Regions from separate parts of the Enterobacter chinensis genome, predicted to be linked through region 2. Evidence: predicted binding sites of a transcription regulator. Region 2 holds the regulator's gene; each other region holds the start of a gene.
What was found. The regulator Fur, encoded in region 2, represses iron uptake genes when iron is present. The targets are predictions, from matches to a motif close to ATAATAATGAGAACNACTATCAA.
Positions count from the first base shown of each region.

Region 1 (7,424 bases), on a different contig from region 2:
AACCAGTGGCAGGTTGTCTTCCATTTCAATATGAATCTGAATAAAGCGGGTCGGCCCTGACTGCCGCGTTCGAAGATCGTGTGCACCGCTGACGCCGGGCCAGGAGGTCACGATAGAAAAAATTTCATTGCGTTCCGAGTCCGGGAGGGCGCGGTCAAGCAGTGATTGCACCGCTTCGTACCCCATCCGCAGGGCGCTATATAAAATATAGATACCAATCCCTAACGCAAACAACGCATCGGCCCGATGCCAGCCATACCAGGCCAGACCGAGCGCAATAAGAATTGCCCCATTCATCATAACATCAGATTGATAATGAAGCATATCCGCCCGTACAGCCTGGCTTTGCGTTTTGCGAACGACCCAGCGCTGGAACGTTACCAGAACAAGTGTGCATATAAGTGCAACGATCGTCACAATCACGCCCACGCCGGGATCGTTCATTGGTGTCGGCGAGACGAGATGCTGAATGCCGGTTAAAAACAGGAACAGCGCAGAACCAGAAATGAACATACTTTGCGCCAGCGCGGCCAGCGATTCCGCTTTGCCATGCCCAAACGTGTGCTCTTCATCTGCCGGCTGCAGCGAGTAACGCACCACCAGCAGGTTGGTCAGCGAGGCGGCAATGTCCACCAGCGAGTCCACCAGCGCCGCCAGAATACTGACCGAGCCGGTATACCACCACGCGAAAACCTTGATGACCAGCAAGCACGACGCCATTACCGTCGCGGCCATTGCTGCCCGGCTTACCAGTCTTCCATAGGATTGATTCATAAACGCTCCTGTCATGTCATGCCGCTAGTATAACGGATGCTTGAGGAGTCAAAGGATGAATAAACGGTTAACAAACCTGAATGAAGGGCAAAAAAAACCCCCACATCATGTGGGGGAAGACAGGGATGGTGTCTATGGCAAGGAAAACAGGGTTTACTGGTTACTACGGGTACTGCTATTGCTACTGAAAAACGTCGTTTCTGAGCTTCGCTGCATCCGTGCAACCTCACGCAGCTGGTCCATTCGCTGCTGATGTTTGGTGTTCAAAACCGCTTGCTGCTCGGGCGTTAGCAGGTGGAACATCTGGTTGCGGACCTTCGCCATCTCTACCTGGCGGGCAACCTGTTCCTGTGCCATTTTTTCGGCCTGAGCGCGAACAGCGCTTTCGTCAAAATTTTCTGCGGTGACAAGGCGATGCATTGTCTCCATTTCGCTAACATTAACAGGGGGCTGGTCGTGTCGTGCCCTCTGCATCAGATCTCGCATCTGTTGACGCTGATGTTCGGTTAAACTTATGCCGTCAAACATATGGCTTTGGCTACTGTGCTGCGTTGCGCCCTCTTGCGAGGAACCGTTATCGCTGATGATAGCTACAGCAGCCTGGCTAAACGCACTGAACGCCAGCGTTGAGGCCATGACGGCAGCGGTAACTTTGCGCATCACTTGCTCCCAAAATCTTTCGTGTCGCGATTCAACGAGAGACAGTCTACGATTCAGGCTGCAAACATGCGTCAGGGGGTGTAAAACAACGTAAAGTCATGGATTAGACAGCCTTGATGTCGTAATTTCTGCCTCGGAGGTATTTAAACAATGAATAAAATCCTGTTAGTTGATGATGACCGAGAGCTCACATCCCTTTTAAAGGAGTTGCTCGACATGGAAGGTTTCAACGTCCTGGTTGCCCATGATGGCGAGCAGGCGCTGAGTCTCCTTGACGACAGCATCGATTTACTTTTGCTCGACGTCATGATGCCAAAGAAGAACGGTATCGATACGTTGAAAGAGCTTCGCCAGACACACCAGACTCCCGTTATCATGCTGACCGCACGCGGCAGCGAACTTGACCGCGTACTCGGCCTTGAGCTGGGCGCGGATGACTATTTACCCAAACCGTTTAACGACCGTGAACTGGTTGCCCGTATTCGCGCTATCCTGCGACGTTCCCACTGGAGCGAGCAGCAGCAAAATACCGACAATAGCTCACCAACCCTTGAAGTCGACTCCCTGAGCCTGAACCCGGGCCGCCAGGAAGCGAGCTTCGACGGCCAGACGCTGGAACTGACCGGTACGGAGTTCACCCTGCTTTATCTGCTGGCGCAGCACCTCGGCCAGGTGGTATCGCGTGAACATTTAAGTCAGGAAGTGCTGGGTAAACGCCTCACCCCGTTTGACCGCGCCATCGACATGCACATCTCTAACCTGCGCCGTAAGCTGCCGGAGCGTAAAGACGGTCACCCATGGTTTAAAACCCTGCGTGGTCGTGGTTATCTGATGGTTTCCGCTTCATGATAGGAAGCTTAACCGCCCGCATCTTCGCCATCTTCTGGCTGACGCTGGCACTGGTTTTAATGCTCGTACTGATGTTGCCAAAACTCGACTCACGCCAGATGACGGAGCTTCTCGACAGCGAGCAACGTCAGGGCGTGATGATCGAGCAGCACGTGGAAGCCGAGCTGGCAAACGATCCACCGAACGATCTGATGTGGTGGCGCAGGCTGTTTCGCGCTATCGACAAGTGGGCGCCTCCCGGGCAGCGTCTTTTGCTGGTCACCAGCGAAGGTCGCGTGATTGGGGCCGATCGCAACGAGATGCAGATCATCCGCAACTTTATTGGCCAGGCGGATAACGCCGATCACCCCCAGAAGAAGAAATATGGCCGCGTAGAGATGGTGGGGCCTTTCTCCGTCAGGGACGGGGAGGATAATTATCAACTCTACCTGATTCGTCCGGCGAGCAATTCCCAGTCCGACTTCATCAACCTGCTGTTTGACCGCCCTCTCCTGCTGTTGATTGTCACCATGCTGGTCAGTTCCCCGCTGCTGTTATGGCTGGCGTGGAGCCTGGCAAAACCGGCACGTAAGCTGAAAAATGCCGCCGATGAAGTCGCTCAGGGTAACCTGCGACAGCATCCTGAACTGGAAGCCGGACCGCAGGAGTTCCTTGCCGCCGGGACCAGTTTTAACCAGATGGTGAGCGCGCTCGATCGGATGATGACGGCGCAGCAACGCCTGCTGTCGGATATCTCGCACGAGCTGCGCACCCCGCTCACGCGCTTGCAGCTTGGCACCGCGCTGTTGCGTCGCCGCAGCGGTGAGAGCAAGGAGCTGGAGCGTATTGAAACGGAAGCTCACCGCCTGGACAGCATGATCAACGACCTGCTGGTCATGTCGCGTAATCAGCAGAAAAACGCGCTGGTCAGCGAAACGGTGAAAGCCAATCATCTGTGGCATGAAGTGCTGGATAACGCGGCGTTCGAAGCGGAACAGATGGGCAAATCGTTTACCGTCAACTTCCCGCCGGGGCCATGGCCGCTGTACGGTAACCCCAACACGCTGGAAAGCGCGCTGGAGAATATCGTGCGTAACGCCCTGCGCTACTCGCATACGAAGATTGAGGTGGCGTTCTCGGTGGATAAAGACGGGATCACCGTTATTGTCGATGACGACGGTCCTGGCGTGAGCCCGGAAGATCGCGAGCAGATTTTCCGTCCGTTCTACCGCACCGACGAAGCGCGCGACCGCGAGTCTGGCGGGACGGGACTGGGTCTGGCGATTGTTGAAACCGCCATGCAGCAGCACCGCGGCTGGGTGAAAGCCGATGATAGCCCGCTGGGCGGGTTGCGGTTAACGCTGTGGCTGCCGTTGTATAAGCGTTCGTAGACGTATGTGCCGGGTGGCGGCTTCGCCTTACCCGGCCTACTTTCCACGGGCACTATTTCCCCCACAATCTCCGCGAATTATCCTCGATTTTGCCGCTTAAACGCCTCTTCTGCATGGTTCTTGTCCAGCTGGTCGACAACCCAGCCGCCGACAGCAGGCGGTGATATTGCTCGTCGTCGAACGGCATATGCCAGGCAATAGCGCAGGCCTCATACACGGAGACATCGCTCAGGCGCGACGCCAGCTCAAGCGGCGCATCCGCAGATACTTGCCCTGCCAGCACAACGCGGTATAGCCAGCCGGTCTTACCGGCATTTTGCAGCTGCTCGGACATATCGCTGATGCCGAAATGGAAGTTGAGCTTGAAGCACGGCGAGCGTGGCTGCGTCACCTGAATCAGGGCATCGCCCCAGCGGTAGATGTCACCAATAAACACGTTCTTTTCGGTCAGCCCTTCGGTGGAAAGGTTCTCGCCAAACGCGGGGGCGACGAAGAGGTCCGCCTGCTCGGGGAACTCAGTTTTCCAGTGCAGATAGTGTTCGCGCGGGTAGTGGCACAGCGCGCGCTCCGGCCCGCCGTGGATTTTCTTTTCGGCCTGCTCGTCACCCGCAAGCCCGAGGTCGGTTAACGTCAGCTCACCGTCGACCTGAATTTTGGCGATGGCGCTCGGGCGGCTGCCGTCGTATTCCCTTACCTTGCCTGTAAATACATTCACCGGATAATGCATCGCTGCTCCTTTCTGCAGATACAAAAAAAGCGAGTCATCAGACTCGCTTCTCACAGGCGTCAATGCAACCTTATTTTTTAGCGGCGAAACGCGCTGCTGCTTCGTCCCAGTTCACTACGTCCCAGAAGGCTTTGATGTAGTCCGGGCGACGGTTCTGGAATTTCAGGTAGTAAGCGTGTTCCCACACGTCCAGACCCAGAATTGGGAAACCGGATGCGCCAGAAATAGCTTCACCCATCAGCGGGGAGTCCTGGTTAGCGGTAGACACCACGGCCAGTTTGTCACCTTTCAGTACCAGCCACGCCCAGCCAGAGCCGAAACGGGTTGCAGCGGCTTTTTCGAATTCCGCTTTGAAGTTATCTACGGAACCGAAGTCGCGCTCGATAGCCGCTTTCAGGTCGCCCTGCAGGGTGGTACCAGTTTTCAGGCCTTTCCAGAACAGGCTGTGGTTAGCGTGACCGCCCGCGTTGTTGCGCAGAACGGTTTTCTTGTCCGCTGGCAGCTGGTCCAGCTTGGTGATCAGCTCTTCAGCAGACAGGTTAGCGAACTCAGGCAGGCTTTCCAGCGCGGCGTTCGCGTTGTTCACATAGGTCTGGTGGTGTTTAGTGTGATGGATTTCCATCGTCTGCTTGTCGAAATGCGGTTCCAGTGCGTCGTAGGCATACGGCAGGGATGGCAGTGTATAACTCATAATCCTCTCCATTATTGTCGGGCGGCACAGCTGTTAATGCCGCGTAAGCAGTTGGTTCATTATAGTTAATTAAATGATATTGAAAATGATTATCAATGCCGTAGTTTTTATAAGGTTATTCATTTTCTGACCAAAGCTAAAATGGTGAATAGGTTCAGGACGTTAATGGACTTCTACTGCCTTATTGCCTGCCGCAATCTCACGCCTGCTGCTCAGCGTAAACGCTGACACCACCGTAATCGCCAGCACGAAACAGCCCAGCATCAGATATGTCTCCTGAAAGCCGATCCTGTCATACATATTTCCGGCAAAGGCAGAAAGGAAAATCGCCGCCGACTGTTTGGCAAACTGGAAGCCAATCAGGTAGATAGTGGCCGACAGACGGGTATCAAACACCCCGGTAATGTATTTGAATGCCCCCACCAGCAGGAACGGCACCTCCAGCGCATGCAGCATCTTCAGGGCAATCACTTCTACAGCGGTGGTGGCAAATGACGAGCCGATAATACGCGTCGCCATAATCACCCCGGCGATCAGCAGCGTGTTTTTCGCGCCGATACGGTTAATGATCCACGGCGAGCAGAACATAATGATGGCATTACAAATTTCCCCCGCCGTCGTCGCAAAACCAAAGGCACGGGTGCCCTCCTGCGGCGTGGCGAAGAAGGTTTTGAAGAAGGTGGCAAACTGCTGGTCGAAGACGTCATAGACGCAGGCCACGCCAATCACGTACAGAATAAACATCCACATTCTGCGCTGGCGAAACAGGTTAAAGACGGTTCTGGCAGTGATCTGCGGTTGGTTGGCACCCAGGGCGTTCATTACCTGCGCCGTCTGGTTTGGCTTCGGCTTCGCGACCACCAGCAGCAGCATCAACAACAGCGCCGCCCCCGATCCCATCCAGAAAACATATGACGGATCGATGCCGAACAAGATGCCCCCCGTTGAGGCGCATAGCCCCCAGCCAAGACAGCCGAACATGCGCGCCTTGCCGTATTCAAAAAAGCTGTTGCGGCTCACGCGTTCGATATAGGCCTCAATCGCCCCCGAACCCGCCGAGAAAACGAAGCCGATATACAACCCGCCGCTCAGCGCGCCCAGCCAGATACTGGTTTTCAGCAATGGCGCGAAGACGTACAGGAAGAACGGCGCGAACAGAAACAGCAACACCGAGATTATCCAAAGCAGGTGTTTTTTCAGCCCCAGCTTGTCCGAAATCACCCCCAGCACCGGCTGGAAGGCGATAGCCGACAGCGAGATGCAGGAGAAAACAATCCCGGTATGGGTTTTGTTCAGGCCAATGATGTCCGACAGCCAGATTGGCAGGAACGGAAAGCAGGTGGCCATGATGAAGAAGTAGAGAAAGAAGAACAGCCCAAAAATCCAGAAGTTAGGGTTGTCTTTGTGGGTACAGGTTGTTGTGTTCATTATTTTTATCCTCAACGGAGGGCCGGGTCTCCGGCCCGTCACCCTTACACGCGTTCCACGCCAATCAGAATGGCGGTTTCCGGATCCAGAATCGGCAGCGCAATCCCTGCCTGCATCAGCCACTCACCGCTCACCGTTTGCGGCTCGTTCATCCACGCCGGCAGCTTGCGCATGGTGTGCCCACCCTCTCCCGTAATCTGAATATTCGGGTGATCGAGCAGCGTGATACGGTACTGCGCGCTGGCTTCTAACCCCGGCATGCGCAGCGGCATCATCAGGGTGTAATCCGGCATCGCGAGCTGGCTAACCATAAACAGTCCGTACGACTTATCTTCGCTCACTATCCCCTGCACCAGCGTGGTGGCGTCCGGCATATCCACGCGCCACTGGGTACCGTGATGAATCACCTCACGCCACTGCTTGTGCAGCGCGGCATAATGGCGATACCCCTCGCGCTCCTTCTCATCAACGGTGAGTGGATCCAGCTCCAGCCCCATATGGCCAAACAGTGCCGTCAGACCTCGGAATTCAATGCTGTGCTGGCGGAAAGTGGCATGGCATTTATGATGACCGATATGCGCGCCCATCACCTCCGGCGGGAAGAAGTAACTCATTCCGCGCTGAATGGTGCTGCGCTCCAGCGCGTCGTTATTGTCGGACGCCCAGAAGCGGTGGCTGCGGGTCAGGACCTCATAATCAATACGCCCGCCGCCAGAAGAGCAGGATTCGAATTCGATGTGCGGGAAGCGTTCGCCCAGCACGTCTAACAGACGATAAAACTGGCGCGTCTGGGCGTCGGCAGCCGCTTTGCCGTTGTGTCCAGGCTGCACCAGCTCGCGGTTCATGTCCCATTTCACGTAGTCGACCGCATGCTCGCCCAGCAGCCAGCTCATGCGCTCGACCAGGTAATCAAAGGCTTCCGGGA
Region 1 is NZ_JARDVI010000010.1:43,816-51,239, reverse strand. Features, by position in the region: gene fieF (CDF family cation-efflux transporter FieF) at 1-774, opposite strand, end outside; gene cpxP (cell-envelope stress modulator CpxP) at 928-1,434, opposite strand; gene cpxR (envelope stress response regulator transcription factor CpxR) at 1,585-2,283, shown strand; gene cpxA (envelope stress sensor histidine kinase CpxA) at 2,280-3,653, shown strand; gene yiiM (6-hydroxyaminopurine reductase) at 3,706-4,380, opposite strand; gene sodA (superoxide dismutase [Mn]) at 4,451-5,071, opposite strand; gene PYW49_RS22500 (MFS transporter) at 5,234-6,499, opposite strand; gene PYW49_RS22495 (alpha-galactosidase) at 6,544-7,424, opposite strand, start outside.
Region 1: a site for Fur is predicted at 5,145-5,167, ahead of sodA (superoxide dismutase [Mn]). Genes of this name have one in related genera too.

Region 2 (7,424 bases):
TGCCTACGTCATCAAAGCCGAGCGCGTAGAGAAAGATGCGGAAGGTAACATCACCACCATCTTCTGTTCTTATGACGCAGAAACGCTGAGTAAAGATCCGGCGGACGGTCGCAAGGTGAAAGGCGTTATTCATTGGGTGAGCGCATCCCACGCGCTGCCGGTAGAAATTCGTCTGTACGATCGTCTGTTCAGCGTGCCTAACCCGGGGGCTGCTGAAGACTTCCTGGCGACCATCAACCCGGAATCTCTGGTTATCAAGCAGGGTTATGCGGAGCCTTCCCTGAAAGCCGCTGAAGCGGGTAAGGCGTTCCAGTTCGAGCGTGAAGGTTACTTCTGCCTGGACAGCCGATACAGCACGGCAGAAAAACCGGTATTTAACCGTACCGTGGGTCTGCGTGATACCTGGACCAAAATCGGCGAATAATAACGCTGCATTGGTCAATGAGAGACAAACGCCGCTTATTGCGGCGTTTTTTTATTTAATGATCATATCGTTAAAGCAGGGGAGTAATAATATCGAGGAAAATATCAGGTCAATGTGGTGCTACTTATTTTTCTGAAAAAAGTTTGTTTTTTATCATCAATGCGCAATTTGTAAAAAGTAACGGCAATTAACGATCTTACCCTCTAAAATTTAATGGCTTACCTCGCCAAACCTCGCTCTCCGGCAAATGTTACAAATCACTACCAATTATGTGCACTTCGTCATAATCCTGACTTTTGTCCGCTGAAAAGCATTGATAATTCGCGTCGCGAAAAATAACCTAAAGGCGGTAGTTAATTCGAGGGTATTTATAACTACCCCTGACCGTTTGGTCTTTTTTATTTTCGCCGTTTCAGGCGTTTTAATTCGTCAAAGAGGAATAATCTATGCGTACGTTCAGTGGCAAACGTAGTGCGCTGGCGCTGGCTATTGCCGGTGTGACAGCAATGTCGAGCCTGGTTATCACACCTGAAGCGAAAGCTGCGGGTTTCATCGATGATTCTACCCTCACGGGCGGTATTTATTACTGGCAGCGTGAGCGTGATCGTAAAGACGTTACCGAAGATAAATACAAAACCAACCTTTCTCACTCCACCTGGAACGCCAACCTGGACTTCCAGTCAGGCTATGCCGCGGATATGTTCGGTCTGGATATTGCTGCATTCACCGCGATTGAAATGGCGGAAAACGGCGACAGTGCCCACCCGAACGAAATTGCCTTCTCCTCCAGCAACAAAGCGTATAAAGAAGACTGGTCCGGGGATAAGAGCGGAATCAGTCTTTACAAGGCCGCTGCGAAATTTAAATACGGCCCGGTATGGGCGCGCGGTGGTTATATTCAGCCAACCGGCCAGACGCTGTTAGCACCGCACTGGAGCTTTATGCCGGGCACCTATCAGGGTGCAGAAGCCGGGGCTAACTTTGACTACGGTGATGCGGGTGCGTTGAGCTTCTCTTATATGTGGACCAACGAATACAAAGCACCGTGGCACATCGAAATGGACAAGTTCTACCAGGGCGATCGTAAAACACGGGTAGATTATCTGCATTCTCTTGGTGCTAAGTACGATTTCAAAAATAATCTGGTGCTGGAAGCGGCATTTGGTCAGGCACAAGGATACATGGATCAGTATTTTGCCAAAGCGTCTTATAAGTTCGATATCGCCGGAAGCCCACTTTCGACCAGCTATCAATTCTATGGTGCGCGAGATAAAGCAGATGCGCAAAATAACCTGAAGACTAACGATGAAGTGGCCCTTGCCAGGGACTTATATGACGGCACGGCTTGGCTGCAAGCTTTAACCTTTGGCTACAAGATTGGCCAGGTGGATCTACGTCTCGAAGGCACGTGGGTCAAAGCTGACGGTAATCAGGGCTTCTTCTTACAGCGCATGACACCAACCTATGCTTCTTCTAATGGTCGCCTGGATATCTGGTGGGATAACCGTTCTGACTTTAACGCCAATGGCGAAAAAGCGGTCTTCTTCGGGGCGATGTACGATCTCAAAAACTGGAACCTTGCAGGTTGGTCAGTGGGTGCTTCCTATGCTTACGGTTGGGATGCTAAACCAAGTAGTGCCCCAATCTACGATCAGAGTCAGCGCCTGAAAGAATCCGCCTATAGTCTGGATGCCGCATATGTATTGCAGGAGGGAAGAGCCAAAGGCACGATGTTCAAACTGCACTTCACCCAGTATGACAACCACTCCGATATCCCGAGCTATGCGGGCGGTTACGGCAACATCTTCCAGGATGAACGTGACGTGAAATTCATGGTTATCGCCCCATTCACCATCTTCTGATGAACGCACCGGCGGGCTGAGTCCCGCCGGTATGGAGACTGCATATGATGAAAAAAATCGTAATCGTCGCGTTGCTGGCATCAGGGCTGGTGGCGTGTGCTCAGACACAGGCGCCGAAAGAGGACACCCGTCTGAAGGAGGCCTATAGCGCGTGTATCAATACCGCTGAAGGCTCGCCGGAGAAGATTGAAGCCTGTCAGAGCGTGTTGAATGTGCTGAAAAAAGAGAAAGCGCATGAGCAGTTCGCGACGCAGGAAAATGTTCGCGTGATGGATTACCAGGCCTGTATCCAGGCGCGTAAAACCGGTAACGATCAGGAAGTGGCGAAGCGTTGCGACCAGATCTGGAAAGAGATTCGCAGCAATAACAGTCATTAACTCGCTGTTATCATGCCCGGTGGCGCTGCGCCACCGGGCTTTTTAACGGCAAAAAAAAAGCCAACCTCGCGGCTGGCTCAGAGTATAAACACTCACTTATTTCGCGTCGTGCGCGTGATCATCTTCGCGGCAGTCACCTTCAGCACAGTGACCGTAAAGGTACAGGCTGTGGTTGGTCAGGCGGATGCCATGACGCGCCGCGATTTCACGCTGGCGTGATTCAATCGAATCATCGCTAAATTCAATGACCTTGCCGCAATCGAGGCAGATCAGGTGATCGTGGTGCTGCTGCTGGGTCAGTTCGAAAACAGATTTACCGCCTTCGAAATTATGACGGGTAACAATGCCCGCGTCATCAAACTGGTTCAGCACGCGATAGACGGTAGCCAGCCCAATCTCTTCACCCATGTCGATAAGACGTTTATAAAGGTCTTCCGCACTGACATGGTGATTGTCTGGACCCTGAAGCACTTCAAGGATTTTTAACCGAGGAAGCGTAACTTTCAGGCCAGCCTTCTTTAATGCGGTATTGTTGTCAGTCATGCGGAATCTGTCCTGTTGCTAAACGATTCACTTCTGTAGGAAGTGACAGAAAATGCACCTGGGATATTGCGTCTCATTATAGAACTGCCATGGCTAAATGAAAACTGCAAGTCTCAGGCAAAATATGCTTATAAAAACGTGGTATCACCAACAAACTTGCTCAATGGAAAACCACGTTTATCAGGGAGACATTGTACAGGTCTGGGCGAAAAAGTTAAAAGATTGTAGCGATTAATTTAATCGGTTTGACCTGGAGCACGGGCGCAACCGCCGTTGCGCCGCGATAAAAATCAGGCGTTAAGAATATCGTCCAGGTGCAGTTCTTCACGGATCTGCTTCACCCATTTCTCAACGCGCTCTGCCGTCAGCTCTGGCTGACGGTCTTCGTCAATGGCCAGACCCACGAAATGATCGTCATCAGCCAGGCCTTTAGACGCTTCGAAGTGGTAACCGGCGGTCGGCCAGTGGCCTACGATCACTGCGCCATTCGGCTCAATGATGTCGCGGATAGTTCCCAGTGCGTCACAGAAGTACTCGGCGTAGTCTTCCTGATCGCCACAGCCAAACAGGGCGACCAGCTTACCGTTGAAGTCGACTTCTTCCAGCGTCGGGAAGAAATCATCCCAGTCGCACTGGGCTTCACCGTAGTACCAGGTTGGAATACCCAGCAGAAGAATGTCATAGCCTTCGAGATCTTCTTTGCTGCTCTTGGCGATGTCATGCACATCAGCAACGTCTTTACCGAGCTGTTTTTGAATGTTTTTTGCGATATTTTCGGTATTGCCGGTATCACTGCCAAAGAAAATGCCGATGATTGCCATGAGTAAAATAACCTCTTGAAACTTAATAGTATGGTGGCGCAATTCGGCCACGGATAAGGGCAATAATAGCAGAACTGGCAACCCTGCGGAAACAGCTATCGCGCAGGACTGCACTCTGTGCTACATGAAAAGGGCGATAAAGGGGATTTTCAGACTTATGCCTGGCTGCGTAACGTCTCAAGCTGGGCGATCAACATCTCTTCAATGAGCTCGCTACGGCTGATGTTTCTCGCGTCAGCCAGCTCGTTAAGCGCATCGACGGCGTCAGCATTCAGCTTCAGTTCGACACGCTTAAGCCCACGATTTTTATCGCGTTTAAGCTGATTGCGTTTATTGATACGCAGCTGTTCATCGCGCGAAAGCGGATTCGTCTTGGGTCGTCCCGGTCGACGCTCATTCGCGAACAGATCTAGTGTCGTACGGTCCGTTTGTTCTTTGGCCATGATTCTGAGACTTCGGGGGAAACACGCCGCCCTGCTAATGCCCGGGCGATAAGCGCGCCATCATACATCAGCAAAAACGGCACGCCAACGACTGGAAGCCCGCAGCCTTCCAGTCGCTCTCTTTTTAATCAATTTGCAGTATCAGCGAGATAGCGGCGAATGGCGCGCAACACGGCGTCAGGTTTTTCTGCGTGAACCCAGTGCCCGGCCCCGGCAATGACATGGGCACGCGCCTGAGGGAATTGTGCCAGCAAGGTGTCGCGGTACGCGTCGGTAACGTAAGGAGAGTTACCGCCACGAATGAAGAGGGTAGGGTGTGGCCAGGCAGGTACCGTTTCCCAGCCCACAATGTTGTTGTATTGCTCCCAGAGCACCGGCACGTTAAAACGCCATTGCCCGTCAACAAAGGATTTCAGCAGGAACTGCACGACGCCTTCTTCATCAAGATGGTCACGCATGACCGCAGCCGCCTGTTGGCGGGTTGCGACACCCGCGTCAGTGACCGCATTGATGGCGGCAAAAATCTCGTCGTGACGGCGAACGTCGTAGTCCACGGGCGCGACATCAATCACCACCAGGCCGTTAATGCGCTCCGGCGCCAGCGCCGTCAGGGCCATCACCGCTTTGCCGCCCATTGAATGCCCGATGAGCGTCACTTTCTGCAGGCCGTTGGCGTCCAGCGTATCCAGCAGATCCTGTGCCATCGCGGCGTAGGTCATCTCGTCTGAACGTCCGGAAAGACCGTGATTGCGCATATCGACCTGTAAAATATCGTGGTCGGTAACCAGATCGCGCGCCAGCACGCCCAGGTTATCCAGGCTGCCAAAAAGCCCGTGAACCAGTACGATGGGAGAATTATTGTTCGGCGATTGTGCAGTTTGCGCTCGGGTATTCAATTTCATGGCAAAGTTCTTTTTTTACGTATGTCAGGTTAGGGTATCATGTTGACCATTCTGCCGCCCGGCTGCAAGGTTCCAGTTTAATCTGACTTTTGCCGCCAACCTGGTTTGACGCTATCCGCTGTTGGGATTTGACCTTATAATCCCAATGACTTGTATTCAGATATGATATCGCACTGGATTAAGATGAAAACAATCGAAGTTGATGACGAACTCTATCAGTATATTGCCAGCCAGACGCGGCATATCGGGGAGAGCGCGTCCGACATTTTACGGCGCATGCTTAAAATTTCCGCCGCTTCACAGCCTGCTACCCCAGTCACCAAAGATGTCGTGTCTCAGCCGAGCGTTGTTGCACAGGCAAAACCTGCCGTGACGCCGGCAAAAGATAAAGTGCGCGCGATGCGCGAGCTGCTGCTGTCCGATGAATATGCGGAGCAGAAAAAGGCGGTTAATCGCTTTATGCTGGTGCTGTCTACACTTTATTCACTGGATAACAAAGCGTTTGCAGAAGCGACCGAGTCGCTGCACGGTCGTACTCGCGTCTATTTCGCGGGTGACGAGCAGACGCTGCTGCAAAATGGCAATCAAACCAAACCCAAACATGTTCCTGGCACCCCTTACTGGGTGATCACCAATACCAATACGGGCCGCAAGTGCAGCATGATTGAACATATCATGCAGTCCATGCAGTTCCCGGCGGAATTGATTGAAAAGGTTTGCGGTACAATTTAACCCTTGCATCAGAAGGACCCGGTAATGGCAAATCACAGCCGTGCAGGCCAACCTGCACAACAAAGCGATTTGATTAACGTCGCTCAGCTGACCGCGCAGTATTACGTGCTGAAACCGGTCGTGGGCAACGCAGAACACGCAGTGAAGTTTGGTACATCTGGTCACCGTGGGAGCGCGGCGCGCCACAGCTTTAACGAACCGCACATTCTGGCTATTGCTCAGGCCATTGCGGAAGAGCGCGCTAAAAATGGCGTTACCGGTCCGTGCTACGTGGGGAAAGACACCCATGCGCTGTCTGAACCGGCGTTCATTTCTGTTGTGGAAGTGCTGGCCGCAAACGGCGTTGATGTGATTGTTCAGGAGAACAACGGTTTCACCCCAACCCCTGCGGTGTCTAACGCAATCCTGGTGCACAATAAAAAAGGTGGCGCGCTGGCAGACGGGATCGTTATCACTCCGTCTCATAACCCGCCGGAAGACGGTGGCATCAAATACAACCCACCTAACGGTGGCCCGGCAGACACTAACGTCACCAAAGTGGTGGAAGATCGTGCTAACGCCTTGCTGGCAGACGGTCTGAAAGGCGTGAAGCGCATCTCACTGGATGCTGCCATGGCGTCCGGCCACGTCAAAGAGCAGGATCTGGTTCAGCCATTCGTGGAAGGGCTGGCGGATATCGTCGATATGGCGGCGATTCAGAAAGCCGGCCTGAAGCTGGGTGTGGATCCGCTGGGCGGCTCCGGTATTGAATACTGGAAGCGTATCGCTGAGCATTACAAGCTGGACCTGACCATCGTGAACGATCACGTTGATCAGACCTTCCGCTTTATGCACCTCGATAAAGACGGCGCGATCCGTATGGACTGCTCCTCAGAGTGTGCCATGGCGGGCCTGCTGGCGCTGCGCGATAAATTCGACCTGGCGTTTGCTAACGATCCGGATTATGACCGTCACGGTATCGTCACCCCTGCCGGGCTGATGAACCCGAACCACTATCTGGCCGTCGCGATTAACTACCTGTTCCAGCACCGTCCGCAGTGGGGCAAAGAGGTAGCGGTCGGGAAGACGCTGGTCTCTTCAGCCATGATCGACCGCGTGGTCGACGCGCTGGGCCGTCGGCTTGTGGAAGTACCGGTTGGCTTTAAATGGTTTGTTGACGGTCTGCACGACGGCAGCTTCGGTTTTGGCGGTGAAGAAAGCGCGGGCGCGTCATTCCTGCGCTTCGACGGCACGCCGTGGTCAACTGACAAAGACGGCATCATCATGTGCCTGCTGGCGGCGGAAATCACCGCGGTCACCGGTAAGAACCCGCAGGAACAT
Region 2 is NZ_JARDVI010000002.1:458,838-466,261, reverse strand. Features, by position in the region: gene glnS (glutamine--tRNA ligase) at 1-424, shown strand, start outside; gene chiP (chitoporin ChiP) at 871-2,286, shown strand; gene chiQ (ChiQ/YbfN family lipoprotein) at 2,334-2,663, shown strand; gene fur (ferric iron uptake transcriptional regulator) at 2,760-3,206, opposite strand; gene fldA (flavodoxin FldA) at 3,497-4,027, opposite strand; gene ybfE (LexA regulated protein) at 4,183-4,470, opposite strand; gene ybfF (esterase) at 4,599-5,372, opposite strand; gene seqA (replication initiation negative regulator SeqA) at 5,556-6,104, shown strand; gene pgm (phosphoglucomutase (alpha-D-glucose-1,6-bisphosphate-dependent)) at 6,129-7,424, shown strand, end outside.

Region 3 (7,424 bases), on a different contig from region 2:
AAACTTACAATAATGTAAAGATATTTATGATTGCCCTGGCACTTTGCCTGATTGCGGTACCTGTCTCCCGTTATCTCTCTCCCCGCGCAATTGTTAATGGTCACGACGTTTATTTAGCATGGTTACCGCTAAGCGTTATGCTGGCGGTAATTCTGCTATTTGGACGCAGGGCCATTCTTCCCATTTTGTTAGGTTTTACTGTCACTAATTTATTTTATGTTAATTTAGCACCGCTACAATATTCAGTATTACTGTTTTGTCAGACCTTTGCGTTGTTCGCGGCGTGCGGCCTTCTGCGCCTCATGCTGGGCAAGCGTTGGCGTTACTGCATCCCCAACAAGCACATCGGTTTACGTATATTCTGGCTCGGTTTTATCGTGCCAATAGGTATTAAGCTGTCGATGTATATGGCGGGCTATTTGTTTGATTTTCCGGTGACTATTTCAACCTTTTTCGGCGAAGGAACGGTAATTTATAACGTTGTGGATATACAAAGCCTGATATGCGCGGCGCTGATTTTCACCATGATGTTCTATTACCCGTTAAGAATGATAATTAATCCTCGTTATGCGATGAACTTCTGGCGGCGAAGCGTGAAGCCCGTGTTTTTTCACAAGAATTCATTATATATTTTTGTCTGGCTGATGCTTTTAAGTTTCATTCTCGTCATTTTATGTGGTCCTTTTGAATCACCCGTCATTGCGGGCTATTTGATGCCGCTGATTTTTATTCTTTTTACCTTAGCGATAAGTCGCCTGACCTATGCGCTTATCTCTCTGCTGTGGGCCGCATCTGCGCTCCTGCTGTTGTCCTACAACTACAACTTTCTTAACGGGGTGGAATCGGGCCATTCGCTCTCCTTTATCCTCTCCGTACTTATCTCTTTCGCCATCTGTTTGCTTTACATGTCGCGAATTTACCAGCGCAGCGAGTGGCTGAAGCGGGGCTGGCAGGGTAGGGCGCTCACCGATCCGCTGACCGGTTTGCCCAATATTCGCGCGCTGGAGGATCATCTTGAAATTCACCCGGATGCAAAAGTAAGCATTCTGCGTATGGATAACCTGGAGTTTTTGAGCCGCCACTATGGGATCCTCATGCGGGTCCATTGCAAACGAACGATCGCCGCGTCGCTTCAGCCGCTTTTGCAAAAAGATGAAGCACTCTTCCAGCTTCCGGGAAGCGAGCTGGTGCTGGTATTGCTGGGTCCGGAAACCGCTGAGCGTCTTCAGCATATGGTCGATCGCCTGAACAGCCGTAAGATTTTCTGGAACAACACCGGGCTGGATATTGAATTTGGCGCGTCCTGGGGAATGGTCGAAAACGGCGAAAAGCTGCACCACACGCTGGGGCAACTGAGCTGGCTGGCAGAGCAATCTTGTGGGGCGCATAACGTTCTTGCGCTCACGAATAGCCTCGAGGCGGCATCAGGACAAACGACAGAGCGCGTGCTGATGCTGGCGCGGATTAAGCATGCCCTGGAGGCCGGTCAGTTCCACTTATACGCGCAGCCCATCCAGAAGGCGGATGGAAGCGGGTACTACGAAATTCTGACGCGTATGGAAAGCGAGGGAGAGATGATTACACCCGATCGCTTTATTCCGTTGATTGCTCAGTTCAACCTGAGCCACCGGTTCGATATGTGCGTTATGGAAAAATTACTGGCGTGGCTGCGCGATCATCCTGCAACGCAGGCTGGCGCCCGCTTCTCCGTCAATCTGATGCCGCTCACGCTGATGCAAAAAGAGGTCGCCGGCGAGATTTGCTCCCTCTTTGAACGGTACGGCATTGCGCCTCAGGCCGTCGTTCTTGAAATCACCGAGGAGCAGGCCTTCTCGAATTCAGGAAGCAGTATCAGCAATCTCCAGCAGCTGCGGGATTACGGTTTCCGGATTGCCATTGATGATTTTGGTACCGGCTACGCTAACTATGAGCGTCTCAGGCGTCTGCAGGCGGACATCATTAAAATTGACGGCTGCTTTGTGAAAGACATTTGTACCGATGACATGGATGCGATGATCGTGCAATCGATGTGTAATCTGGCGAAGACAAAATCGCTGTGCGTCGTCGCTGAATACGTAGAAACACCGGCGCAGCGCGAGATGCTGCTCCGCTTCGGTGTGGATTATCTGCAGGGCTACCTGATAGGCAAGCCCAAACCGCTGGAAGAATTACGGGCATAAAAAAACCGGGAGCCAGGCTCCCGGTTTTTTGTTTAACGGTAAACGTTACAGAACCAGTGCTGCGATAGAAGCAGACAGAACGCTCACCAGGGTAGAGCCGTAAACCAGTTTCAGACCAAAGCGAGAAACCACGTTACCCTGTTCTTCGTTCAGACCTTTAATCGCACCGGCGATAATACCGATGGACGAGAAGTTCGCGAAGGAGACCAGGAACACGGACAGAATGCCTTCCGCGCGCGGAGAAAGCGTGCTGGCGATTTTCTGCAGATCCATCATCGCAACGAATTCGTTAGAAACCAGTTTGGTCGCCATGATACTGCCCACCTGCAGCGCTTCGTGAGCCGGAACACCCATCACCCATGCAACAGGGTAGAAGATGTAGCCCAGAATACCCTGGAAGGAGATACCCAGCACCGCTGCGAACAGGGCGTTCAGCGCAGAAATCAGCGCAATGAAGCCGATCAGCATGGCGGCAACGATAACTGCCACTTTGAAACCGGCCAGAATGTATTCACCCAGCATTTCGAAGAAGCTCTGACCTTCATGCAGGTTGGACATCTGGATGTTTTCTTCGCTGGCGTCAACGCGGTACGGGTTGATCAGCGACAGAACGATAAAGGTGCTGAACATGTTCAGAACCAGCGCAGCAACAACATACTTCGGCTCCAGCATGGTCATATACGCGCCCACGATTGACATGGAAACGGTAGACATTGCGGTTGCCGCCATGGTGTACATGCGGTTGCGGGACATTTTGCCGAGAATATCTTTATACGCGATGAAGTTCTCAGACTGACCGAGGATCAGGGAACTTACGGCGTTGAACGATTCCAGCTTACCCATGCCGTTCACTTTGGATAACAGGAAACCAATTCCACGAATCACGAACGGCAGAACACGGATGTGCTGCAGAATACCGATAAGTGCGGAGATAAAGACGATTGGGCAAAGAACTTTCAGGAAGAAGAACGCCAGACCTTCGTCGTTCATTTTACCGAAGACAAAGTTCGTCCCTTCATTGGCGAATCCGAGCAGTTTTTCGAACATTTCGGAGAAGCCTTTCACGAAGCCGAGGCCGACGTTGGAGTTCAGGAAGAACCACGCAAGTAAAACTTCAATGACCAGCAACTGGACAACATAACGAATACGAATTTTTTTGCGGTCTGTGCTGACCAGCAATGCGAGTGCAGTAACGACAACAAGTGCCAGGACAAAATGAAGGACGCGGTCCATATTTGCTCCAAATATGAGGCAGGTTTAATTTTCGTGCACATTCTATGTAACAAGCGAAAAGAAAACGAGATCAAGAACACACTATAGTTACATCCTGTGACGAGTCTCAAAAATAGTGATCCACAATACATTTTTGTTATGTTAGGTAAATGAGTGAAAAGTTAAGTTTGTGTGCTAGTCTTCACAAAAGAGCGCGCGATTTCTGTTTTCGTTAGATCGCCCCCCGCTTACCCGCCCGTCTATCGTTCAAAGCTATCAGAGAAATCACTGTAAACTTCATAAATGATCTTGATAATCATTCTCATTTTGGTAGCATTAAACATAGCAAAGGCTATATTTCAGAGGCAGAAATGACAAACAGTCGCGTAGAGGGTAGCAGTGGCAGAGCAGCGCGCAAGTTGCGGTTCGCATTAATGGGACCTGCGTTCATCGCTGCCATTGGCTATATCGATCCAGGTAACTTTGCGACCAACATTCAGGCCGGGGCCAGCTTCGGCTATAAGCTGCTGTGGGTGGTTGTCTGGGCTAACCTGATGGCAATGCTGATTCAGATGCTCTCTGCGAAGCTGGGGATTGCCACCGGTAAAAACCTGGCGGAGCAAATTCGTGACCATTACCCGCGTCCGGCCGTCTGGCTCTACTGGATTCAGGCGGAAATTATCGCGATGGCAACTGACCTCGCTGAATTTATCGGCGCAGCGATCGGCTTTAAACTGATTCTGGGGGTATCGCTGTTGCAGGGGGCGGTGCTGACCGGGATTGCCACGTTCCTGATCCTGATGCTGCAGCGTCGCGGTCAAAAACCGCTGGAGAAGGTTATCGGCGGTCTGCTGTTGTTTGTCGCGGCGGCGTACATTGTCGAGCTGATTTTCTCACAACCGAATCTGGCGCAGCTCGGTAAAGGCATGGTGATCCCAAGCCTGCCAACCTCCGAAGCGGTATTCCTGGCCGCCGGGGTATTGGGGGCGACCATCATGCCGCATGTGATTTATCTCCACTCCTCGCTGACCCAACATCTCCACGGTGGGACGCGTAAAGAGCGTTACTCCGCAACCAAGTGGGATGTGGCTATCGCCATGACCATCGCGGGGTTTGTGAATCTGGCGATGATGGCCACCGCAGCCGCCGCTTTCCACTTTAACGGCCATACCGGCATTACCGATCTCGACCAGGCTTATCTCACGCTGGAGCCATTGCTGAGCCATGCTGCCGCCACGATATTTGGTTTGAGCCTGGTGGCTGCCGGTCTCTCTTCAACGGTGGTGGGCACGCTGGCAGGCCAGGTGGTGATGCAGGGATTTGTCCGGTTCCACATTCCGCTGTGGGTGCGTCGTTCTGTTACCATGCTCCCGTCATTTATCGTGATTCTGATGGGGCTCGACCCAACGCGAATTCTGGTCATGAGCCAGGTGCTGCTGAGTTTTGGTATCGCGCTGGCGCTGGTGCCGCTGCTGATCTTTACCAGCAACAAAACCCTGATGGGCGAACTGGTCAACACGACGCTGGTGAAACGGACCGGGTGGGCCATCGTGGTGGTGGTGGTGGCGCTGAACCTGTGGCTGCTGATTGGCACCGCGTTGGGACTCTAAAAGAAAAAGGAGCCGGGAGGCTCCTTTTTGCTGTTAGTCGTCATGACCGTGATGGCCATGTCCGTGACCTCTACCGCGACCCCAGCCGCCGCGGCGGTCGTCACGATCGTTCCAGCCTTCACGGTAGCCGCGCTCATAAGCTTTATCTTTATACCAGCCACGGTGTCTGCCGTTGTCATGTTTCCACCAGCGATCGCCGCGCCACTCATAGTTACGATGCCAGTAGTCACGGTCGCGCCAGTAGCCACCGTCCCAGTATCTGCCGTAGTCGTCACGATCGCCAATTTGTAATTTTACTGATGGCAACAGGGTGATTTCGCCCGCAGTGGCGATGAGCGGGGCCGAAGCCAGTAATACCGCTGCAAGAATCAGTGACCTGAACATACTCTTTCTCCTTCACGATCGGGGCCTTTGTTGGGCCTGTTAACGCAATATTACGAGTTGGTAAAGCCTCGTTTCATCGCCTCAACTCCGAATTCCTGAATGAGAGCACTTTTTGCTAAAAGTGATTTTATTTTGAGCTGTTCAGAATGGCTTCAATACGGGCCAGTTCTTCGGCGGAGAAATGGCGGTTTTCCAGCATACCCACCGCGTCATCAATCTGAGCCGCTTTACTTGCCCCAATCAGCACTGACGTCACATTCTCATGGCGTAATACCCAGGCCAGCGCCATCTGCGACAGCTTCTGGCCGCGGTCTTCCGCCATGGCGTTCAGCTTTCTTACCTTCTCCAGCTTCTCTTCGGTGATCTGGTCAGGGTTAAGGAATTGACTGTCGCTTGCCGCGCGTGAATCTGCCGGAATGCCGTTCAGATAGCGGTTGGTCAGTTGCCCGCCGGCCAGCGGTGAGAAGGGAATGCAGCCGACCCCTTTTTCCTGCAACACGTCCAGTAGCGCCTCTTCCGGCGCACGTTCAAACAGGGAGTATTTCGGCTGGTGGATCAGGCATGGCGTACCGAGGTCATCAAGGATATCAATCGCCTTGCGGGCCAGCTCAGCAGGATAGTTGGATAACCCGACATACAGGGCTTTTCCCTGACGCACCACATGGTCAAGCGCTTTCATGGTTTCGAGCAGAGGCGTTTGTGGGTCAGGACGGTGGTGATAGAAGATATCAACATACTCCAGCCCCATGCGTTTCAGGCTTTGATCCAGGCTTGCCAGCAGGTATTTGCGTGACCCCCAGTCGCCGTAGGGGCCATCCCACATGGTATACCCCGCTTTGGTGGAGATGATTAGCTCATCGCGCCAGGGCAGGAAATCGTCCTGCAAAATACGTCCGAAATTACGTTCGGCAGATCCGGGAGGCGGGCCATAGTTATTGGCAAGGTCGAAATGCGTAATGCCCAGATCGAACGCACGCTGTAAAAGTTGACGGCTATTTTCGATAAGCGTGGTGTCGCCAAAATTATGCCACAGCCCTAGCGAGATGGCGGGCAACCTGAGTCCGCTTTGCCCGCAGCGGCGATACTCCATTGTCTGATAACGATTTTTGTCCGGCTGATAACCCATTCTTATGACCTCTGGCGCTGAAGAGAAAAATCTGTGTATACGTTTACATTCGCGTGATTAAAAGCAGCATAGCGCAGCCTTTTTTGTAAAGCATTCTTTCCATGCCCTTCTTACCGCCAATTCTGGACAGCCATCACGCTTCTTTAATACTCAAAGTGAGGTCAACATTAGAAGGATACCTGTTCATGCGTACCCCATACTGCGTCGCCGATTACCTGCTGGACCGTCTTACAGATTGTGGAGCCGATCATCTGTTTGGCGTGCCGGGCGACTATAACCTGCAGTTTCTCGACCACGTGATAGACAGCCCGGATATCTGTTGGGTGGGCTGTGCCAACGAATTAAACGCCTCTTATGCCGCTGACGGATATGCCCGATGTAAGGGCTTCGCCGCGCTGCTGACGACATTTGGCGTAGGAGAGTTAAGCGCCATGAACGGCATAGCGGGCAGCTATGCTGAGCACGTTCCGGTGTTACATATTGTGGGGGCGCCGGGAACGGCGTCACAGCAGCGAGGGGAGCTGCTGCACCATACGCTGGGCGACGGTGAATTTCGTCACTTTTACCATATGAGCGAACCGATCACTGCCGCACAGGCGATCCTGACCGAACAAAATGCCTGCTATGAGATTGACCGGGTGTTAACTACCATGCTTCGGGAACGCCGGCCTGGCTACCTGATGTTGCCTGCCGATGTGGCAAAAAAAGCCGCCACACCGCCTGTAAACGCTCTCACTTTCAGACATGCGCATGCCGATAGTGCCTGCCTGAAGGCGTTCCGGGATGCCGCAGAGAACAAGCTGGCCATGAGCAAGCGCACGGCGCTGCTGGCCGATTTCCTCGTCCTGCGCCATGGTCTGAAACATGCACTACAGAAATGGGTCAAGGAAGTGCCGATGGCGCACGCTACCA
Region 3 is NZ_JARDVI010000004.1:196,648-204,071, forward strand. Features, by position in the region: gene PYW49_RS13660 (sensor domain-containing phosphodiesterase) at 1-2,180, shown strand, start outside; gene PYW49_RS13665 (NupC/NupG family nucleoside CNT transporter) at 2,226-3,413, opposite strand; gene PYW49_RS13670 (Nramp family divalent metal transporter) at 3,764-5,002, shown strand; gene PYW49_RS13675 (DUF2502 domain-containing protein) at 5,036-5,386, opposite strand; gene mgrA (L-glyceraldehyde 3-phosphate reductase) at 5,514-6,512, opposite strand; gene ipdC (indolepyruvate decarboxylase) at 6,698-7,424, shown strand, end outside.
Region 3: a site for Fur is predicted at 3,702-3,724, ahead of PYW49_RS13670 (Nramp family divalent metal transporter). Genes of this name have one in related genera too.

Region 4 (7,424 bases), on a different contig from region 2:
CCGATGGAAGAGACTGCCGCTGCGCTGGCCCACGCCGTGCAGAGCGGTAAAGCGCTGTACGTCGGGATTTCGTCCTACTCAACGGAGCGCACTCAGAAAATGGCTGACCTGCTTCGCGAATGGAAAATCCCGCTACTTATTCATCAGCCATCCTATAACCTGCTCAACCGCTGGGTCGATAAGACCGGTTTGCTGGACGCGCTGGAAGCAAACGGTACGGGGTGTATCGCCTTTACCCCGCTGGCGCAGGGTCTGCTGACCGGAAAATACCTGAACGGTATTCCTGAAGGTTCACGCATGCAGCGCGAAGGGAATAAAGTGCGCGGCCTGACGCAGAAAATGCTGACCGACGCCAACCTGAGCAGCCTGCGTTTGCTGAATGAGATGGCACATGCCCGTGGTCAGACGATGGCGCAGATGGCGCTAAGCTGGCTGCTGAAAGATGCGCGGGTGACGTCAGTGCTGATTGGCGCAAGCCGTCCGGAACAGCTGGAAGAGAATGTTCAGGCGCTGGAAAACCTGCGCTTTACCGAGGACGAACTCAAGCGGATTGACCAGCATGTTGCGGATGGGGAGTTGAATCTTTGGCAGGCGTCGTCGGATAAATAGTGCGGTCTGATGCCCTCACCCACGGGGAGAGGGCCGGGGTGAGGGGAATTACTTCTTACTGATCTTATCCAGATACCCCATCACAAACGCAGACAGCACAAACGTCAGATGGATGATGACGTACCACATCAGTTTGTTATCCGGAACGTTCTTCGCGTCCATGAACACGCGCAGCAGGTGGATAGAGGAGATTGCCACAATCGACGCGGCCACTTTATTCTTCAGCGATGAAGCATCCATTTTGCCCAGCCAGCTGAGCTTCTCTTTACGCTCGTCGATATCAAGCTGGGAGACAAAATTCTCGTAGCCGGAGAACATCACCATCACCAGCAGTCCGCCCACCAGGGTCATATCTACCAGCGACAGCAGAACCAGAATCAAATCCGCTTCGGCAATGGAAAAAATGTTCGGCAGAACATGCCAGATTTCCTGAAAGAACTTAATCGTCAGTGCGACAAGTGCCAGCGAAAGGCCAAAATAGACGGGGGCCAGTATCCAGCGAGAGGCGTACATGGCGTTTTCAAAAAAGCGTTCCATAAAGTCCTGTTTGCAAAAGAAACCAGCGCCCAGTATAGCTCAACGGCGCTGACTGTTTGCAATAGCTAACCAGTACGTCACTCAGACGTTGTCTGGGTTAACCTCCGGACGGGCATACTCCGGCCAGACCAGCACCACCAGCTCCGGGTAGGCTTCCAGGCTGAACTCGCGAAAACACTGACGCAAATTTAATACGTCCAGGTCGGAATAAGAGACCTTCTCGCCGTTAAGACAGCGCTTTTTGATATTGTCATAATATTTATACACTGCTGAATTCAGGTCACTACAACGACGCTGCGCCTCAAACAGTCCGGGCGTGTCATTAATTTCCGACATTTTCATGCGCTTAATTGTCGCGTGTAAAAAGTCGATATATTCATGGTTCACCCGCCAGTACCAAACAGGCGTAACGGAGTTCATCAAAACAGAGAAATGGTCTTCACCTTCCTCTTTTGTCATGAGTTCCGGTTGCGGGGATTCACTGGTGTCTTTCGACACTTTCGTTTTATTGAACTCCTGCATCAATAAAAGAACACCAGCGGTCAGTAATAGTAATGTGATGACCGTAAAAAAGATGCTGTTCATGGGTTGGCTCCATTTTTTTTGATTTTAAATTTGCCTCATGATATTGTCAACGAATCTCACGCCTTTACCAACCCCACCCTGTTGAAATTAAAGGAAATTAAAAATGCTGCCCGACTATCTCGTCCCGGCTAAGTACCACATCACGCCTGTGGAACAGCAACCGACGGAAGCAGAAAAAGAGGTCAGTTTCACTCAGGGGAAAAGAAAGCTCTCTGATTTCGAGCCTGATATATTAATTGGTGTTTCCCAAACCGGCAAATCCCGTAATATGTTGCTGGAAGAGCACGATCGTCATATAAAAGACCGCTTATTTCGCGCCATAAAAATTGAAGCCCTTGTCCACCTGCTGAATGACCTGCAGGCCGAAGGTGAAATAGATGCCCAGAAACTAAGTCAAATAATGGCCGAAAAAACCAAAGAAATTAATGAGTCGGGCAATGAAATTTGGCTTAATTTAATTACACGAGAAAAAAACAACCCAATCTTTTATAGCCTGGGGGAAGATTAACGTGAAGGAAATTAAAAACAACGACGTTTATTTGACTTTAGATGATAAAAAAAGTGATGAATTTATCTTAAAGCAAAATCTCGACGCACTGCGAAAAACAAAAAATGCCGAGATGACGCGTATTACACAAGACCTGGTATCGATCCCGGCGACGCTGGTTCGTCTAAAATGGCAGAATCGCCGTGATATTTACCCGCTACAGGTCAAAGAAGAGATTTATGGTGCAGTGATGAACGCCATCATTGAACAGCGTCCAGAGCTGAAAGAGAAGCTTCTGGGACGTCTCGAGGCCAATTACCAGTATCTGCTTGCCAGAGAGATCGCCACCCTGCGTCTGACGCGCAAACTGTCAGAGGGTGAGTACCGTACCTCAAACGTCACCTGCGTTGCGCTTGATGAGGACGCGCTGACAACGTCCGTGGCCGCACCAACGGATAATAAAAACGAATAACTCGACAGACATAAAAAAAGCCGGCTTCCGCCAGCTTCTTTATCATTTCGCGGCCGCTTTCTCTTCGCCGACCAGTCCAATCTTCAGGTACCCCGCCTGATGCAGCGTGTCCATTACCTTCATCATGGTTTCGTAATCAACGGTTTTATCCGCACGGAAGAAGACCGTGGTGTCTTTCTTACCGCCAGTAAGCTGCTCCAGCGCCGGGATAACTGAGTCCGCCGTCACCGGGTCGTTCCCGAGGAACATGGATTTATCCGCCTTCACTGACAGGTAGATAGGCTTCTCCGGGCGCGGCTGTGGCTGGCTGGAAGAGGCCGGCAGGTTCACCTTCACGTCGACCGTCGCCAGCGGCGCAGCCACCATGAAGATAATCAGCAGAACCAGCATGACGTCGATAAACGGCGTCACGTTGATTTCATGCATTTCGCCGTTATCGTCCAGATTTTCGTTTAGACGCATCGCCATCGTATCAACCTGCGCGCAGTTTAGACGCCGCATGCACCGGCTTAACCGAGCTGGCATTCAGGTCGAGATCGCGACTTTGCAGCAGCAGAACCTGCGCGGCAACGTCACCGAGCGTAGCTTTGTAGCTGCCAATCATACGCGCGAAGATGTTGTAAATAACCACCGCCGGGATGGCGGCAACCAGACCGATTGCCGTCGCCAGCAGCGCTTCTGCGATGCCCGGCGCAACGACCGCCAGGTTGGTGGTTTGGGTCTGTGCAATGCCGATAAAGCTGTTCATGATGCCCCAGACCGTACCGAAAAGACCGATGAAGGGTGAGATCGCACCGATTGTCGCCAGATAACCATTGCCGCGCCCCATGTGTCGGCCAACGGCCGCAACGCGACGCTCCAGACGGAAACCGGTACGCTCTTTGATGCCTTCGTTATCTTCACTGCCCGCGGAGAGTTCCAGCTCGTTCTGAGCCTCGTTCACTAACAGGGTGGTCAGGCTTTTCGCGTGGAAGGATGAGGTCATGTCAGATGCCTGATCCAGAGAGCGGGCTTCGGCCAGCTGCTGCTGCTCCCGCTTGAGGCGGCGCTTTTGCGAAATAAGCTCGGCGCTCTTGCTAAAGAAGATAGCCCACGTGATCACGGACGCCAGAATCAGGCCGATCATCACAATCTTAACCACGATGTCAGCATGTTGATACATGCCCCAAACGGAGAGATCCGTCTGCATCAAATTATTACCCACTCTGTATCTCCAGGACGCAAATCACAAAATCTGACCGTAATAATATCAAAACGCCGTCGAATTGATAGTAGTTCTCATTAGTATTTGCATAGTGCCGCAATTTTCGTTCACTTTCCTTGCGCTTACGCAGTAAAAATTTCTTATGCGTATTTTTGCAAAAATTTTCTGCTTATTCGATAAGCCTCCGGGTGCAGTTTTTTCCAATCGTGGTAGTCTGGACGTCCAGACGTATAAAAACAGGGTTAGCGAACATGACAAAGAAGCATCTTGATACCACGCTGGTACAGGCAGGACGCAGCAAAAAATATACCCAGGGATCGGTGAACAGTGTGATTCAACGCGCCTCCTCGCTGGTGTTTGACACCGTTGAGGAGAAAAAAATCGCCACGCGTAACCGCGCAAAAGGCGGGCTGTTTTACGGCCGTCGCGGCACGCTAACCCATTTTTCTCTACAGGAAGCGATGTGCGAGCTGGAAGGCGGCGCAGGCTGCGCGCTGTTCCCGTGCGGGGCGGCGGCGGTGGCCAACACGATTCTGGCGTTTGTGGAACAGGGCGACCATATCCTGATGACCAACACCGCCTATGAACCCAGCCAGGACTTCTGTACCAAAATCCTCAACAAGCTCGGCGTAACGACCGGCTGGTTCGACCCGCTGATTGGTGAAGGCATTGCCGAACTTATTCAGCCAAACACGCGCATTGTGTTCCTGGAATCTCCGGGGTCGCTCACCATGGAAGTCCACGACGTGCCCGCTATCGTGAAAGCCGTGCGCAGTAAAGCGCCAGAGGCGATTGTCATGATCGACAACACCTGGGCGGCAGGCGTGCTGTTTAAAGCGCTGGAGTTCGACATCGACATCTCGATTCAGGCCGCGACGAAATACCTGATTGGCCACTCTGACGGCATGATAGGTACGGCGGTATCCAACGCGCGCTGCTGGGATCAACTGCGTGAAAATGCCTACCTGATGGGCCAGATGGTGGACGCAGACACAGCCTACATGACCAGCCGCGGACTCCGCACGCTGGGGGTTCGCCTGCGTCAGCACCATGAAAGCAGCCTGAAGGTGGCAGAATGGCTGGCGCAGCACCCTCTGGTTGAGCGCGTTAACCATCCCGCTCTACCCGGCAGTAAAGGTCATGAATTCTGGCAGCGTGACTTTACAGGCAGCAGCGGTCTGTTCTCGTTCGTGTTGAAAAAGCGGCTGAATAACGACGAGCTGGCAAGCTATCTGGATAACTTTACCCTCTTCAGCATGGCCTACTCCTGGGGCGGTTTTGAATCGCTGATCCTGCCTAACCAGCCGGAGCAGATCGCGGCCCTGCGCCCCGGTGGCGAAGTGGACTTCAGCGGCACCCTAATCCGGCTGCATATTGGTTTAGAAAATGTGGACGATTTAATTGCGGATTTAGCAGCAGGGTTCGAGCGTATCGTGTAGAGTGCTGGCTGAAAATGTACTCCCTGGACGCTTTTGTGGACACTGCAAGCAGAAAAGTCTGCATGAGTTGCGCCCGGGATCAAACCCGACGGGGGAATAAGGGAGTACAATAGCGCTATATCTGCTGTTCCACAGGAAAGTCCATGGCTGTTATTCAAGATATTATCGCGGCGCTCTGGCATCACGACTTTGCCGCGCTGGCAGATCCTCACGTCGTCGGTATCGTCTATCTCGTGATGTTCGCAACTCTGTTTCTGGAAAATGGATTACTGCCTGCCTCGTTTTTACCCGGTGACAGCCTGCTTTTACTTGCCGGGGCGTTAATCGGCAAAGGCGTCATGGACTTCACATCAACGATGGTTATCCTCACCTCCGCAGCCAGCCTGGGCTGCTGGCTGAGCTATCTGCAGGGCCGCTGGCTGGGGAATACGCGCGTCGTTAAAAGCTGGCTGGCGCAGTTACCGCATAAATATCATCAGCGTGCGACCTGCATGTTCGATCGGCACGGCCTGCTGGCGCTGCTGGCTGGGCGTTTCCTGGCGTTTGTTCGCACCCTTCTGCCGACAATGGCAGGCATTTCCGGTCTGTCGAACCGTCGCTTCCAGTTCTTCAACTGGCTGAGCGCGCTGCTGTGGGTTGGCGTGGTCACCACGCTCGGCTACGCGCTGAATATGATCCCCTTTGTGAAACACCATGAAGACCAGGTAATGACCTTCCTGATGGTGCTGCCGATGTTCCTGCTGGTGGCGGGGCTGGTAGGGACGATTGCGGTGGTGATTAAGAAAAAGTACTGCAGTGCATAAACAAAAGCCGGGTGGCGCTATCGCTTACCCGGCCTACGTTTCCCCTCAGGCTCCCTGCATGGTTCGGATACGTGACGCATCCTCTCCCGGCGTAACGCCGAAATACCGCTTAAATTCCCGACTGAACTGCGACGCACTTTCGTAGCCTACCCGCATCGCCGCCGCGCTGGCCTTCATGCCATCGTGGATCATCAGCATCCGCGCCTTATGCAGCCGGTAGGTTTTAAGGTATTGCAGGGGCGAAGTGCTGGTCACCGATTTAAAATTATGGTGAAACGCCGAGACGCTCATGTTCGCTTCCGCGGCGAGCTGGTCAACGCTGAGGTTTTCCGTGTACTGGCTTTCAATACGCTTGAGCACGCGGCTGATCAGGCTAAAGTGAGTTTGTCGGCTCACCAGAGCCAGTAACGCCCCGCCGCCTGGTCCCAGCAGCACGTGGTAAAGAATTTCGCGGATAATTTGCTTGCCCAGAATGCGTGCATCCAGCGGCCTCTCCATGACGTCCAGCAGACGCTCAATGGCGCAAAGGATCTCTTCCGATAACGTCGCCGAGTTAATCCCGCTCGACGCCATCGAAGGCTGGAAGAACTCATCTTCACCTATCTCCATCAGCAGTTCCTGCAACTGAAGGATATCGACATTGACGCGGATCCCTGCCAGCGGAACCGCCTCTGTCGCGAAAGTTTCACATTCAAAGGGTAAAGGTACTGTCAGGAGCAGGTATTCATTGGTGTCGTAGCGAAACACGCGCTCGTTGATATAGCCAATTTTATGGCCTGAAAAGAGAAAAACGATGCCCGGCTGGTACATCACTGGCGTACGCGTCCCGGGCTGCGTGCCGTAAAGCAGGCGAATATCCGGCAGCAGATCGCTGACATCTTTTGCGTTATCTATCAGTCTTTTAATCTGCGCAGTAAGCTGATGGCAGATCGCTTCACGGTTCATATTACGTTACTCCGGGTACGGTTTCCGACGTTAACAGTGTGCGTCGTTTCCCACGCTTTCTCCAGCGCTCTGTAGAAATGGGCAAGACATCGGCAGGAATGTGCATTGAGAGGATAGCCCCGGACAGCCACAATGTGCAGCATCAGGTTGCCCTCTGCGCCACCACGATTTTTCACCCACTAAAGGGAACGAGCAATGAACAACTTTAATCTTCACACCCCAACCCGCATTCTGTTTGGTAAAGACGCTATCGCTGACCTGCGCGCGCAGATCCCTGCTGACGCCCGCGTACTCATCACCTACGGTGGCGGCAGCGTGAAAAAAACCGGTGTGCTGGATCAGG
Region 4 is NZ_JARDVI010000003.1:300,285-307,708, reverse strand. Features, by position in the region: gene PYW49_RS10775 (aldo/keto reductase) at 1-609, shown strand, start outside; gene PYW49_RS10770 (TIGR00645 family protein) at 658-1,146, opposite strand; gene PYW49_RS10765 (ESA_00282 family adhesion-associated protein) at 1,228-1,731, opposite strand; gene PYW49_RS10760 (hypothetical protein) at 1,835-2,239, shown strand; gene PYW49_RS10755 (cytoplasmic protein) at 2,241-2,690, shown strand; gene exbD (TonB system transport protein ExbD) at 2,733-3,158, opposite strand; gene exbB (tol-pal system-associated acyl-CoA thioesterase) at 3,163-3,894, opposite strand; gene metC (cystathionine beta-lyase) at 4,146-5,333, shown strand; gene PYW49_RS10735 (VTT domain-containing protein) at 5,477-6,136, shown strand; gene PYW49_RS10730 (AraC family transcriptional regulator) at 6,182-7,081, opposite strand; gene yqhD (alcohol dehydrogenase) at 7,277-7,424, shown strand, end outside.
Region 4: a site for Fur is predicted at 3,956-3,978, ahead of exbB (tol-pal system-associated acyl-CoA thioesterase). Genes of this name have one in related genera too.